2 regions of the Pseudoalteromonas sp. DL2-H2.2 genome follow, and region 2 is predicted to be linked to the other one. Evidence: predicted binding sites of a transcription regulator. Region 2 holds the regulator's gene; the other holds the start of a gene.
The links. Region 2 encodes MetJ, which represses methionine synthesis genes. Its sites were predicted from a motif close to TAGACGTCTAGACGTCTA; they were not measured.
Positions count from the first base shown of each region.

Region 1 (6,942 bases), on a different contig from region 2:
ACAGCACATTGGGTTGCGCCTGGGGCTCTATTCCAAGGCGGCAAGGGGCTACCGCATCGCCGACGATAAACCACTTAAAGCCAATAAAACCCTGGGTGTGATCAAGTTACCCCGAGGTTGTACGCAAGAGCAGGCGCTGGTGGCGACCGTCAATCACGGTATTCAGTTTGTGCAAAAGCACGAGCAGTGTTATCTGGATGCGCCAAGCCTGAAAACCCTGAAACGCCTGATAGACGGGGTGAGCCTGATCCGCCACGCCTTCTGGCTATTTGAAGAGTTTGTCGATAAATCGTCAACGGAGTTTTTGCGCAAAGAGCTTAAATGGCTGTTGTCTGAATTAGGCTGGGTCGAAAACGCCATTCATTTGAAAACCTATACGTCTAAGCGCCATGCTTACTATAAGCGGATCTCTAATGCGCCCGAGCTGGCTCAGGTGATTGCTGATATGAAAGACGTTCAGCCTACCGTAACCGACATTGAAGACTTATTCCACTGCTCTCGATATAACCGTCTGATTTTGGCGCTTACCCGCTGGCTGCTGGACAAATCCTGGCGTAAAAACTGGGATCAGAACGCCATTACAGCGGCGCAAAGCCCGGTTGAGGCGCTTGCTAAGCGCGCCTATGATCACGACTGGAATAAATTAACCACTTTATTTCCAGCCGATCGTGCTATGACGGTAAAAGAGTATCTGGAGTGTCGTCAGCCGCTGGAAAACATGCTGCTCAGTGGTCACTGCCTGGGCAGACTATACGACAAAGAAATCCGTCGGGCGTTCAGAGCCCCCTGGGTTGATATTGTCTATGGCATTTATGAGCTGGAAACCTTGTTCTATCTTCGCCAGCTGTGCGAGGGCCAGCCCAATGAAGCGTTGCAGGACATTCTAGTCTGGCTGCAGCAAAAAGCCGATTTTCTTGTTAGTGCGATGGAGCAAAGTCGTCAGGCATCGTTAAACAGTGAACCTTACTGGTAATCTACAACGTTTAACTTGCCTGTGCATCCTATTTTGGCTGGTCGGCTACACAGCGCCTGGCCACACTGTACAGGCGCCTGAAAACTGGCAATCCTGGCACCATGGTGAGCTGTTTTCTGTGGCCTATCAAAAGCGTGCTGATCAGCCTTTAAAGATTAGGGTGACCGGACAGTGGCCTGGGATCAGTGCCAAGTCGGTGATCAACCTGCTAAACGACATCGATAGTGTCCCGCTGTGGGTTAAGCATGTCAGCACTGTCGCCATTTTGTCCCGCCCAGCGCCAAACCAGACCCGAGTGTTGACGCACTTTGACTTACCCTGGCCGCTGCGTAAACGGGACATGCTTACGCATGCGTGTTTACTGCACGTGTCCAAAGCCAGTTATCTACTTAAGATACGCTCAGTCGCTGAGCCTGCACCTGCGCCGGGTGTGATCCGCATTGAACCTGTGACTGTGCAATGGCGGCTGACGGAGCGAGACAACGCCGTTGAGATAGACTATCAAATATCGGCAGATTTACAGGGCGGCGTGCCGCAGTGGTTTGTCGATAAAGTGGCGCTGCGTAATACGCGCGCCTCGTTCAACGCGTTGCACGATTTGTTGCAGGCGCGAGTAGCGAGCCCTCAGCCCTGGGCGTTGATCCCCGGAAATACCTGCCCGTTCTAATGATCATCACGTAATACCAATTTGCTTAATTAAGTGCTCTATCTTGAGGCGAGAAAATAGGGTCGATAACCAGGCAAAAATTTGCGGGCCTCTGTCTAAGGTAATAGGGTCTAAATGAGAAATTTTTAACGCCGTTAGCGCCATATTTGCTCCGTCAAATTGAACAGGTATTAAGTGAAATTGGTATATATCGTCTACACTAAAATCAAACTAGCCTGACGTGTTTGCTGTTATGCTCAATATCGATGAAAAAACATTAGCGGAGCTGCGCTCCGGGTTTAACCTCCCCGCCAAGCCTGAAATTCTGGAACACATACAGAACGAACTCAACAGTGATGAGCCCGAGCTTAATCGCGTTGCCAATATTATTTCGCAGGACGTCGCCACCTCTGCCGCCGTATTAAAGGTCATTAACTCACCGGCCTATGGGATGTCCAGAACTGTGTCGGACATTAAACAGGCGGTGATGTTTCTGGGGCTCAATAGTATCACTCAGATTGTGACAGGCTACCTGCTCAAAGAAGCATTTGATCAAAGCTTGTGCTGTATTTCGTTGGAACGGTTTTGGGACAATGCCATTGATATCTCTCAAATAGCTATGCTGATCGGAAAGCGAGTGCGCGCCAATGTGCCGGTTGAAAACTTGCAGCTGCTCGGTTTGTTTCATGATGCGGGTATACCCGCGATGGCGATGCGCTACGATAACTACAAAGAAGTGATGACCCGCGCCATTCAACGCCCGGAGTTCACACTGGCCTGTTACGAGGAGCAGCTATATCCGACTAACCACGCGGTGGTCGGGTACTATCTGGCCAGCTCCTGGAATATTCCCAAGGCCATGTGTCAGATCATACTGCGTCACCACGACCCGCAGTATCTGGACGAAGCGCATGACGAGAGTGAACAACAGGCGTTTGCTATTCTTAAGTTGGCCGAAAATCTGGCTTTTGAGGGCAAGTACTTTCGAAATTGTGCAGACTGGCATGCTTTTAAGGATAAAGTAATGATTGTTTTGAATATTCACGACGACGAATATGTGGATATCAAAGAGGATATTGAGGAGTTTCTAATTTCTGGTAACTAATTGTTCTGGTTTTAACAAAAAAAGGCGCCGTAAGGCGCCTTTTCTGTAAATCTACGTATACAATTACAGGCCAGCAGCGGCTTTAAGTGCTTCTGCTTTGTCTGTTGCTTCCCACGGGAACTCGTTACGACCGAAGTGACCGTATGCCGCAGTAGGCTGATAGATAGGACGTTCAAGATCAAGCATAGTGATCAGGCCGTAAGGGCGCAGGTCGAAGTGCTCACGGATCAAGTCAATCAGACGCGCTTCTTCCAGTTTACCAGTGCCGAAGGTTTCAACACTGATAGACGTCGGTTCAGCAACACCAATCGCGTAAGATACCTGGATCTCACATTTGTCAGCCAGACCTGCAGCGACGATGTTCTTAGCAACATAACGCGCAGCATAAGCCGCTGAACGGTCAACTTTTGATGGATCTTTACCAGAGAATGCACCACCACCGTGACGTGCCATACCACCGTAGGTATCTACGATGATTTTACGACCAGTCAGACCACAGTCACCCATTGGACCACCGATAACGAAACGACCGGTTGGGTTGATGAAGAATTTAGTGGCTTCAGTAATAAGCTCAGCAGGTAGTACCGGCTTGATGATGGTTTCCATCACAGCTTCTACCAGGTCATCCTGAGAAACAGAGTCACAGTGCTGAGTTGACAGAACAACGGCATCGATACCAACCGCTTTGCCATTCTCATAAGCAAAAGTTACCTGAGATTTTGCATCCGGACGTAACCAAGGCAAAGTACCGTCTTTACGTACTTTTGCCTGACGTTGAACCAGACGGTGTGAATAAGTAATTGGTGCAGGCATTAACACGTCAGTTTCGTTACAGGCGTAACCAAACATCAGACCCTGGTCACCCGCACCTTGTTCTTCAGGGCGAGTACGGTCAACACCCTGATTGATATCAGGAGACTGCTTACCAATGGTGTTAAGGATTGCACACGAGTCAGCATCAAAGCCCATGTCTGAATGGGTGTAGCCGATTTCACGTACGGTTTTACGCGTTAATTCTTCGATATCAACCCAGGCGCTGGTGGTGATCTCACCGCCGACCATGACCATACCGGTTTTTACGTAAGTTTCACACGCAACACGTGCTTTTGGATCTTGCTCAAGGATAGCATCTAGTACCGCATCAGAGATCTGATCGGCGATTTTATCCGGATGACCCTCAGAAACAGATTCAGAAGTAAATAAATGTTTTGCCATTGTATTTATGCTCACAAATATTGCGCTTCACAAACTACAGGAATAGCGCGAAAAAAACAGAACGGTATAGTATCGAAAACACACCCGGCTGCATAGCTTTTTTACGCCTAGACGTCCAAATTTCAACCTTTGCTAAAAACGCAGTAAAAAAGTCCCCAGCGACACCAAGATTTCATTGATTTTTAATTGCAGTGGTTACCCTAATAGGTAAGAATGGGGACCAATTTTCTAATCGAGTTACCTGCATTTCGGCGTGTCATGCATTGAATTGCCACCAACTAAGGCAAACGTGACCGCGTCGCCACACGGGTATATTAGGTACAGATTTGCCACTCAAATGACAAAAAAAGTAGGAGACTTCATGCCATCTCGCAAAGAACTTGCAAATGCCATACGCGTTCTGTCCATGGACGCAGTTCAAAAGGCCAAATCCGGTCACCCGGGTGCCCCTATGGGTATGGCCGATATCGCAGAGGTATTGTGGCGCGATTATTTAAAGCATAACCCAAATAATCCAGATTGGGCCGATCGTGACCGCTTTGTACTATCTAATGGTCATGGTTCCATGCTCATTTATTCTCTGTTGCATTTGTCTGGCTATGATCTGTCTATTGATGAACTGAAAAACTTCCGTCAAATGCACTCTAAAACACCTGGTCACCCAGAATATGGCTATGCACCGGGTATCGAAACAACCACAGGTCCACTGGGGCAGGGGATCACCAATGCCGTAGGCATGGCGATTGCCGAAAAAGCACTGGCAGCACAGTTTAACCGTGACGAGTACGACATTGTTAACCACTACACCTATGCGTTCCTGGGCGATGGTTGTTTGATGGAAGGTATTTCTCACGAAGCCTGTTCACTGGCTGGCACACTGGGCCTGGGCAAGCTGATCGCGTTTTGGGATGACAACGGCATTTCTATCGACGGTGAAGTTGAAGGCTGGTTCAGCGACGACACACCTAAGCGTTTTGAAGCGTATGGCTGGCACGTGATTGCAGATGTGGATGGCCATGACAGCGACGCCATCAAAGCGGCTATCGAAGCGGCTCGCGCAGAATCAGACAAGCCAACGCTTATTTGTTGTAAAACGGTAATTGGTTACGGCTCACCAAACAAGTCGGGCAGCCACGATTGTCACGGTGCACCACTGGGTGATGACGAGATCAAAGCAGCACGCGAATTCCTGGGCTGGGAGCATGAAGCGTTTGATATTCCAGAGTCTGTCTATGCTAAATGGGATGCTGCGGCGCACGGCCAACAAATTCAGAGCGAATGGCTGGTTAAATTCACTGAGTACCAGATGCATTACCCTGAATTGGCGGCAGAGTTTGAACGTCGTACCAAAGGCGAGTTGCCTGCTGACTGGGCACAGAAAAGTGCCGAGTATATTGCGCAGTTACAGGCTAACCCAGCCAATCCGGCAACCCGTAAAGCGTCACAAAATGCACTGAATGCGTTTGGTCCATTGCTACCTGAATTTATGGGTGGCTCTGCGGACCTGGCAGGTTCAAACCTGACGTTATGGGAAGGCTCTAAAGGCCTGACAGCAGACGATGCCTCAGGCAACTACATCTTCTATGGTGTACGTGAATTTGGCATGTCAGCCATCATGAACGGTATCGCACTACACAAAGGCTTCATTCCTTACGGCGCGACCTTCCTGATGTTTATGGAATACGCGCGTAACGCAGTGCGTATGGCTGCACTGATGAAGCAACCTAGCATCTTTGTTTACACCCACGATTCAATTGGTCTGGGCGAAGATGGCCCAACGCACCAGCCGGTAGAGCAGCTGGCAAGTATGCGCATGACCCCAAATCTGGTTAACTGGCGCCCGTGCGACCAGGTTGAATCAGCGGTTGCGTGGCAGCAGGCTATTGAGCGTAAAGACGGCCCAACGTCACTGGTATTTACCCGTCAGGGGCTTGAGCAACAGGCGCGCAGCGACGAGCAGGTAGCAGCTATTAAGCAAGGTGGTTATGTGCTGAGCTGTGACGGTGAGCCAGAGCTTATCCTGATTGCAACCGGTTCAGAAGTGCAACTGGCAGTGGAAGCGGCTGCACAGCTTCGTGACAGCGGCAAGCGCGTGCGTGTTGTTTCTATGCCATCTACCGATGTCTTCGATGCACAATCTGCTGAGTACAAAGAGTCAGTATTACCAGCCGCGGTAACACGTCGTGTTGCGATTGAAGCAGGTATTGAAGACTACTGGTTTAAGTATGTAGGCCTGAACGGCGCGGTTGTTGGCATGAGCACCTTTGGTGAGTCAGCGCCTGCGGCTGAGCTGTTCAAGCACTTCGGCTTTACGGTTGAGAATGTGGTCGCCAAGGCGAGCGCTCTGTTCAACTAAGCTAGAACACGAGTATTGAAAAAGCCGTTCAGGGAAATCTGAACGGCTTTTTTGTGTCCTTAAAAAATACCTCTTAATACTTCTTCCGGCGCAAATTGGACGGTAAGGGCGGCGTTAAGTGCCAGCTCGCTTTTATCCCGGTTATACCAGTCTGCATGCAGGTAGGTGCCTTCTAGGGTGACAAAAACGTATTGAAATGGTTGATATTCTGTACTCAGGCTTAGTCCGTAATTGCTGCTGGTTTGTTCATATAAGGTACCGGTGAGGCAGGTTGGCTGGCAGCGACTGTGATGGTGTTCCGGGTGATAGCTAATATCCAGGTTACCATGTTGGTAAAACAGGCTGCCATATACCAGCCACTGTGGTGTTAGTCGGTATCCGCTGATCCAGGCAATATCGTACAGTGCCAGGCTCTGTGCGTACTGGTTGCCCCGACCGTCGTTACCTTCGCCATTTGCTGATGCATGATATGCCACCGTGATAGCATGGGAGACGTTACCTGGCCTTGCATTTTCGCGCGAGTCTCCTGACAGCTGATACTTAAGGCCATAGCCAAGGGTGGGCGCTTGCGGGCTGACCTCGAAATTGAATTCAAATCCATGGCTTAGTGAAATATCTGCCCCCAGGTACAAGTCTTCTTCGTCGTG
Region 1 is NZ_JAKGBD010000015.1:95,031-101,972, forward strand. It holds gene L1285_RS20170 (CYTH and CHAD domain-containing protein) at 1-973, shown strand, start outside; gene L1285_RS20175 (START domain-containing protein) at 957-1,640, shown strand; gene L1285_RS20180 (HDOD domain-containing protein) at 1,873-2,724, shown strand; gene metK (methionine adenosyltransferase) at 2,788-3,939, opposite strand; gene tkt (transketolase) at 4,301-6,295, shown strand; gene L1285_RS20195 (hypothetical protein) at 6,355-6,942, opposite strand, start outside.
Region 1: metK (methionine adenosyltransferase) is a predicted target of MetJ. The motif match lies at 4,040-4,057, and genes of this name have one in related genera.

Region 2 (6,942 bases):
TTAATTGCCGATGCCATGAAAAGCGTGGTCTGGGGTGGCGGTAGCTGGAAACACAAAACCGGCTGGAGTGGTACAGGCTGGCGTGCTCAAGCACTTAAACGTAAGGATCTGGCAGGCAAAACCGGTACCACCAACAACTCGGTCGATACCTGGTTCACCGGATTTAATCGCAACGTGCTGACCACGGTCTGGGTGGGCTTTGACGATCCCGGTAAATCACTGGGTCGCGCAGCCTACAATGCCAACCTCGGCAAACAACAAGTCGTGGGTGCCGAAGCCGGTGCCACCTCTGCACTCCCAGGCTGGGTGCAGTTTATGCGCGCCGCGTTAAAAGATGAGCCGCTGGCCCCCATTGAACCGCCACCTGGGCTGGTGTCGGTCCGTATCGACTTAAAAACCGGACTGCTGAGTGAACGTAACGATCACACCAGCCGTTTCGAGCACTTTGAACGTGGAACAGCCCCCACTAAGTATGTGCTGGACACGGGCTCAAGCACCCCCTTTGAAGAGCAGTTACCAGATACGGAAGAATTGTTCTAACACGCATCACGCAAAAAGGCCGGTCATTATAACCGGCCTTTTTTGTATCACGGTGTGATTATCTCAGCTGCTGAGTTAACCAGTACAGATCGGAGTGGATCCCCGCAGCGGTAACTTCTTTACCCGCGCCCGGGCCCTGGATCACCAATGGGTTTTGTTCGTACCATCCCGTGGTGATAACAAAAATATTATCGCCCGGCGTCAGGTTAGCAATGGCGCTGCCCTGAGCAACCTGTGCAATGCCCACTTTGGCGTGCACCTTGCCAGCGGCATCAATTTCCAGTGCTCCGGTATACCTTAGCACTTTGCCTTGTGCCTGAGCCGCCTCAGCACGCTGCTGATAAAACATATCTAATTCATCTTTACGAGCCAGGAAGCTCTCCCAGCTGCCTTGCGCCAGAGACGCCGGCATCAGCGCCTCCAGTTCAATATCATCCAGTTCCAGCTGCAAACCCAGCTCACGCGCCAGGATCAAGAGTTTGCGCTGCATGTCCCGACCTGACAGATCTTCGCGGGGATCCGGCTCGGTATAGCCCATGTCTTGGGCAGCCAAAACCAGCTCAGAAAAAGGACGCTCGCCATCAAAGCTGCTACATAACCAGGATAAAGTACCAGAGAAGACCCCTTCAATGCGTACCACTCTGTCGCCGCTGTTTTGCAGATCCGTCAGCGCAAAATTCACCGGCAGTCCGGCTCCGACACTGGTGTTATAGCGCCACAGCAGATTGCGTTCCTGCAACTGAGTGCGCAGTGCATGATACCAGTCATGCGCAGCGGTACCGGCATACTTATTGGCACTGATCAGATGACAATCGTGCGCGGCAAAATCCGGGTAAAGCTGACTAAATGTTTCGCTGGCGGTGATATCAATCACCACTTTATGTTCGTAATCAAGCTCACTGATGCGATCCAGCAGTTCGGCATGAGAGTAGCTCTGCGCTTCGCTTTGCCACTGCTGTTGCCATTGCGACACACTCAACCCGCTTGGGCAGAACACCATTTCCTGCGAACGCAGCAGCGCCACCACTTTGAGATCAAACTGGCTTTGTAAGCGCGCAATTTGTTGCTGACACTGGTTGAGGAACACCTCACCCACATTGCCCAGACCTGCGATGATCACCGCCAGTTCACGGCCTTTATTCACCAACTTGTCATGCAAAATAGCCAGCACATCACTATCAATTGCCTGATCGGTGAGGAACAACGCGTACTCGGTTGCACTGTGGGTAAAGCGCACCACCACAGCCTGCTCATCCAGCACTGCCTGAGCCTGGCGCACCAAGGGTGCAATATCCGGACAAGGCGCGACCACGGCAAAGCCACGTAAGTGGGACTCAACGATGGTCACCCGACCGCTCAGGCGCAATACCACCTGATGGGTAAATTCGCTGGGCACCAGCAAGTAGTCTTCGCCATTTTGATTAAAGTGATGAATACCATGCTGAATGAGTTGGCTAAGCGCGCCAACTTCGCCCGATACCAGGGTATCGACGCGCAACAAGTCCAGTTCGCCAAAGGTAGTTACAAAGCGCTTTTCTTTGCTGTAGCCTTGCTTCACTACTTCGGTGCCCTGCACATCAGGTTCAAAACTGCTGCGTACCTGCAACTTAATCGCGGTTTCTTTCAACGGCGATAATGTCTTGGCATGTAAAACAGGATTACCAAGACGGGCCAGTAAATTAGCCTGGGCACGACATACCTTGCTGTATTTGATGGCATTACCTACTTTGCGCGGATCAGTGCTGAACACACCCGGTGTATCTGTCCAGATAGACACAGACGCCGCATCCAGATAGCTGGCTAACAGGGTGGCACTGTAATCGCTGCCGTTACGTCCCAGCGTGACCGTGTTGCCTTCACTGTCAGCGGCAATAAATCCGGTGACCACGTAAATTTTGTCCTGAGCGAGTGCCTGATGACAGGCACTGCGATTCAGGCTGTGCATCAGCTGTCCCTGATGCTGAGTAAACAAAGTGCGGGCATCCACATCTTGTGCAGCAATATTCAGGGTATTCAGTAACGCCGCCAGTAAGCGCGCCGACCAGATCTCCCCATACGCCAGTAGTGGCGCTTCTTGCAATTGGCGCAACTGCGCCTGACGAGCAATGCTGCTCAGCTCATCACGCAACTCTGCTGTCAGCGGTGATTGCTGCGCAGTCGGGAACAACTCACTGATCAATTGTAACTGATGATTTTCGACCTGTAGCAGGATGTCGCTGAACGCTCGCTCGTCCTGCTGCTGATAACTCTGCCACAAGGCAACCAGGGTATTGGTGGTTTTACCTGCCGCTGATACCACGATACAGTCGCCGCTCTGGCAGTGACCAATAATAATATTGGCAACCGCCTGATAGCGCGCCGCCGAGCTCAGGCTCGAACCACCGAATTTATGTACTGCTTTTGTCATTTCTTCTACCACAATGCCGTATGTGCTGGCGAAAGCTTGAAGGCCTTCGCATTATCACTGGCGCTGCCTTGTGCGGCTTTCACCGCGGCAAAAGCCTGCGCCAGGTCTGCCAATAAATCGTCGATCTCTTCAATCCCCACGGAAATACGGATCAGCGTGTCACCGACGCCCGCTTCGAGGCGAGCTGCGGGATCCATACCGGCATGTGTCATGGTTGCCGGGTGACAGATCAAACTCTCAACCCCACCCAGCGATTCGGCCAGCGAGAATTGCTTGACACTGGTCAGGAACTTAGCTGCATCTGCCAATTCCCCTTTAATGTCAAAACTCACCATGCCACCAAAGCCTTGTTGCTGTTGTTTTGCCAGCGCATGCTGAGGGTGACTTTCCAGCCCGGGATAGTACACCTGGCTAACAAACTCAGATTGCTCAAGGTAACGCGCAATCGCCAGCGCATTCTCCTGATGCTGTTTCAGGCGCACATTGAGCGTACGCAAGCCGCGTAAAGTCAGGTAACTGTCAAACGGCGCGCCCGTGATGCCGATATTGTTGGCCCACCAGGCCAGTTCATCACCAAGCTCCTCGGTTTTGGCGATCACCGCGCCGCCGACGACATCCGAGTGACCATTGATATATTTAGTCGTTGAGTGCACCACGATGTCGACGCCAAATGCGATAGGGTTTTGCAACGCCGGCGACAAAAAGGTGTTGTCGGCGGCGACCAGTGCACCGCACTGTGCAGCTACGTCGGTGACCGCTTTGATATCGGTTAATCGTAAAATGGGGTTACTGGGTGTTTCAATCCAGACCAGCTTAGGTTTGATGGCCAGGATCTCCTGCAAGCTTTCGCTGCGCGTCAGGTCGAGCACTTTAACCTTGAGCAAACCGCGCTTTTCCAGCGAGGTAAATAAACGATAGCTGCCGCCGTAACAATCATGTGGGATCACCAAAGTATCATCGGCATTCAGCAACTGAGTCACCAGGTGCACCGCAGCCATCCCGGTGGCCGTAATGATGCCCTTAGCCCCACCTTCAAGCTCCGCCAGCGTTTGCGCAAGAATATCGCGATTCGGGTTACCGCTGCGCCCGTAATCGTAATCACGCTTTTTATCAAAGTCGGCAAAAGAATAGGTGGTCGACAGATACAGCGGCGGCACCACTGCACCATGATGCTTATCCGCATCAATGCCTGTGCGTACCGCTATGGTTGACTTGTTGCTTTGGCTCATAGGTCACCTGACTCAATTAGATGTTTAGACGTCTAAAAGGTTAGATTAACAAAAGTTAGAAGTCAAAACATTTATACCGCTAAATGGCTAAATAACTAGTATTTGACTATCTTTTTTAAACCGATAAAATTTCGCCACTCAACGCGAACTCTATGCTAATAAGACTGAGTATTTGAGCTTAAACTATGGCAAATGACGTGCAACATTGCCAACAGAGAGCTTGCGTGTCACGGTTGGATCCATACACAGTACACAGTCTTATTCGCATTGCATCTACAACACTGAGGCAAGTACATCACTATGGCTAAATGGAACGGTGAATATATTCACCCTTATGCAGAACACGGTAAGAAATCAGAACAGGTAAAAAAGATTACTGTGTCTATCCCGCTCAACGTACTTAAAGTGCTAACTGATGAGCGCACCCGCCGCCAGGTCAATAACCTGCGCCACGCGACAAACAGTGAATTACTGTGCGAGGCATTCCTGCATGCCTTTACCGGCCAGCCGCTGCCCGGTGACGAAGATCTGCGTAAAGACAACCCGGAAAAAATTCCGGCAGAAGTGCGTCAGATCATGACGGAAATGGGTCTGGAAATTCCAGAGATCAACGAAGAATAATTTCGTCAGTTGCAAAAATAAAAAAGCCTCACAGTGTGAGGCTTTTTTATTGCTCTGATGGGCTTATGCCATGTAGTTTTCTGGCATATCGATTTGTGCCACACCGGATTCAACCGCAGCAACTGCAACCGCTTTAGCAATACGCGGCAACAAACGCGGGTCCATTGGCTTAGGAATAATATAGTGTTCACCAAATTCCAGGCTGTCTACCTCTGCCGCTTTTAGCACTTCAGCAGGCACTGGCTCTTTGGCAATGCTGCGAATGGCCTCTACCGCCGCAATCTTCATCTCATCGTTAATTGCCGTTGCACGCACATCCAGCGCACCGCGGAAGATAAACGGGAAACATAATACGTTGTTAACCTGGTTTGGATAGTCCGAACGACCAGTTGCCATAATTAAGTCATCACGTGCACCATGCGCCACTTCCGGGCTGATCTCCGGATCTGGGTTCGAACACGCAAACACCACAGGCTTGTCCGCCATCAGTTTCAGATCTTCTGGCGACAACAGATCAGGACCAGATACACCAACGAACACGTCAGCATCTTCGATCACGTCCTGCAAAGTGCGCTTATCCGTGTTATTGGCAAACAGTTTCTTATATTCGTTAAGGTCATCACGACGCGTGTGGATCACCCCTTTGCGGTCCAGCATATAAATGTGCTCACGCTGTGCACCACATTTAATCAGCAATTCCATACAGGCAATGGCAGCGGCGCCGGCACCCAGGCACACAATAATGGCGTCATGGATGTTTTTGCCCTGGATCTCCAGCGCGTTCAGCATACCCGCAGCAGTAACGATTGCGGTGCCATGCTGGTCATCGTGGAATACCGGCACATCACAGCGCTCAATTAGCGCGCGCTCAATTTCAAAGCACTCAGGCGCTTTGATGTCTTCCAGATTAATACCACCAAAGGTGTCAGCGATATTGGCAACCGTGTTGATAAAGTCTTCAGTGGTGCGGTGCTTCACTTCGATATCAATCGAATCCAGGCCTGCAAATCGCTTGAACAGCAACGCCTTACCTTCCATCACAGGTTTAGACGCCAGTGGACCGAGATTCCCTAACCCTAAAATAGCCGTACCGTTACTGATCACCGCAACCATATTGCCTTTACCAGTATAGCGGTAAGCATTGCTAGGATCGGCAGCAATTTCACGGACCGGCTCAGCAACACCCGGGCTATATGCCAGGGCCAGGTCTTTGACGGTTTCAGCAGGCTTGGTCAACTCAACGCTGATTTTTCCTGGAACGGGGTGGGCATGATAATGTAACGCTTGTTCACGAAAGTCTGACATGACGCGATTTTTTCCTACGAAGAAGTTGAAAGTGAGAGTGAGATAAAAATTCGCTAACTGCTTTAAACCATACCTTTTTTAAAAATTAATTCAAGGGATATCAGGTCGATCCTGTTAAAGCAAAGATAGTTGGCAGTTAGCAAGATTTAGCGACCTTTTTGCTACTTTTCGGCAAACTTATCTCACAATAAATGATCTGATAAGTGTCACTTTCAGTTCAAAATAGCGTCATTTTTATGCAGAGTATAAATAAAATAAATAAAACCCGAGGTGAAATACACTTTACGACATTTAGTGCATTTTAAGCTTAAATTCACAACATTTAGCGACAAAAATACAGATATCACTCGACATTTAGTACATATAGCTATGCATATTAATCAGGTGAATATGGCCATTCACACAGATGAAAGTGGTGATTTACGTGGCAACCGACTTCTCACGTGCAAGCCCGCTTATACCCTCTTCGGTACAAATGAGTGAGGCGAAACTGGAAACTTTACTAACCAAATGGCACTGATCCGTCCACTTAGCATGATGATGGTAAATGATTAGAGTAAGAGATGAGTGCGCAGAAACGAAAAAAGCACCCGAAGGTGCTTTTTCTACAGCAAAAGTAAAACTTACTTCTTGCTGCTAAGCGCGCCAAAGCGCTTGTTGAAGCGATCAACACGACCACCTGTGTCTAGGATCTTCTGCTTACCAGTGTAGAACGGGTGACATGCAGAACATACGTCCAGGTGAATGTCTTTACATAGTGTTGAACGAGTCTCGAATTTGTTACCGCACGAACAAGTTGCTGAGATTGTTTCGTACTTAGGATGAATACCTTCTTTCATA
Region 2 is NZ_JAKGBD010000012.1:66,553-73,494, reverse strand. It holds gene L1285_RS18225 (penicillin-binding protein 1A) at 1-540, shown strand, start outside; gene metL (bifunctional aspartate kinase/homoserine dehydrogenase II) at 599-2,947, opposite strand; gene metB (cystathionine gamma-synthase) at 2,953-4,176, opposite strand; gene metJ (met regulon transcriptional regulator MetJ) at 4,477-4,797, shown strand; gene L1285_RS18205 (malic enzyme-like NAD(P)-binding protein) at 4,861-6,102, opposite strand; gene rpmE (50S ribosomal protein L31) at 6,726-6,941, opposite strand.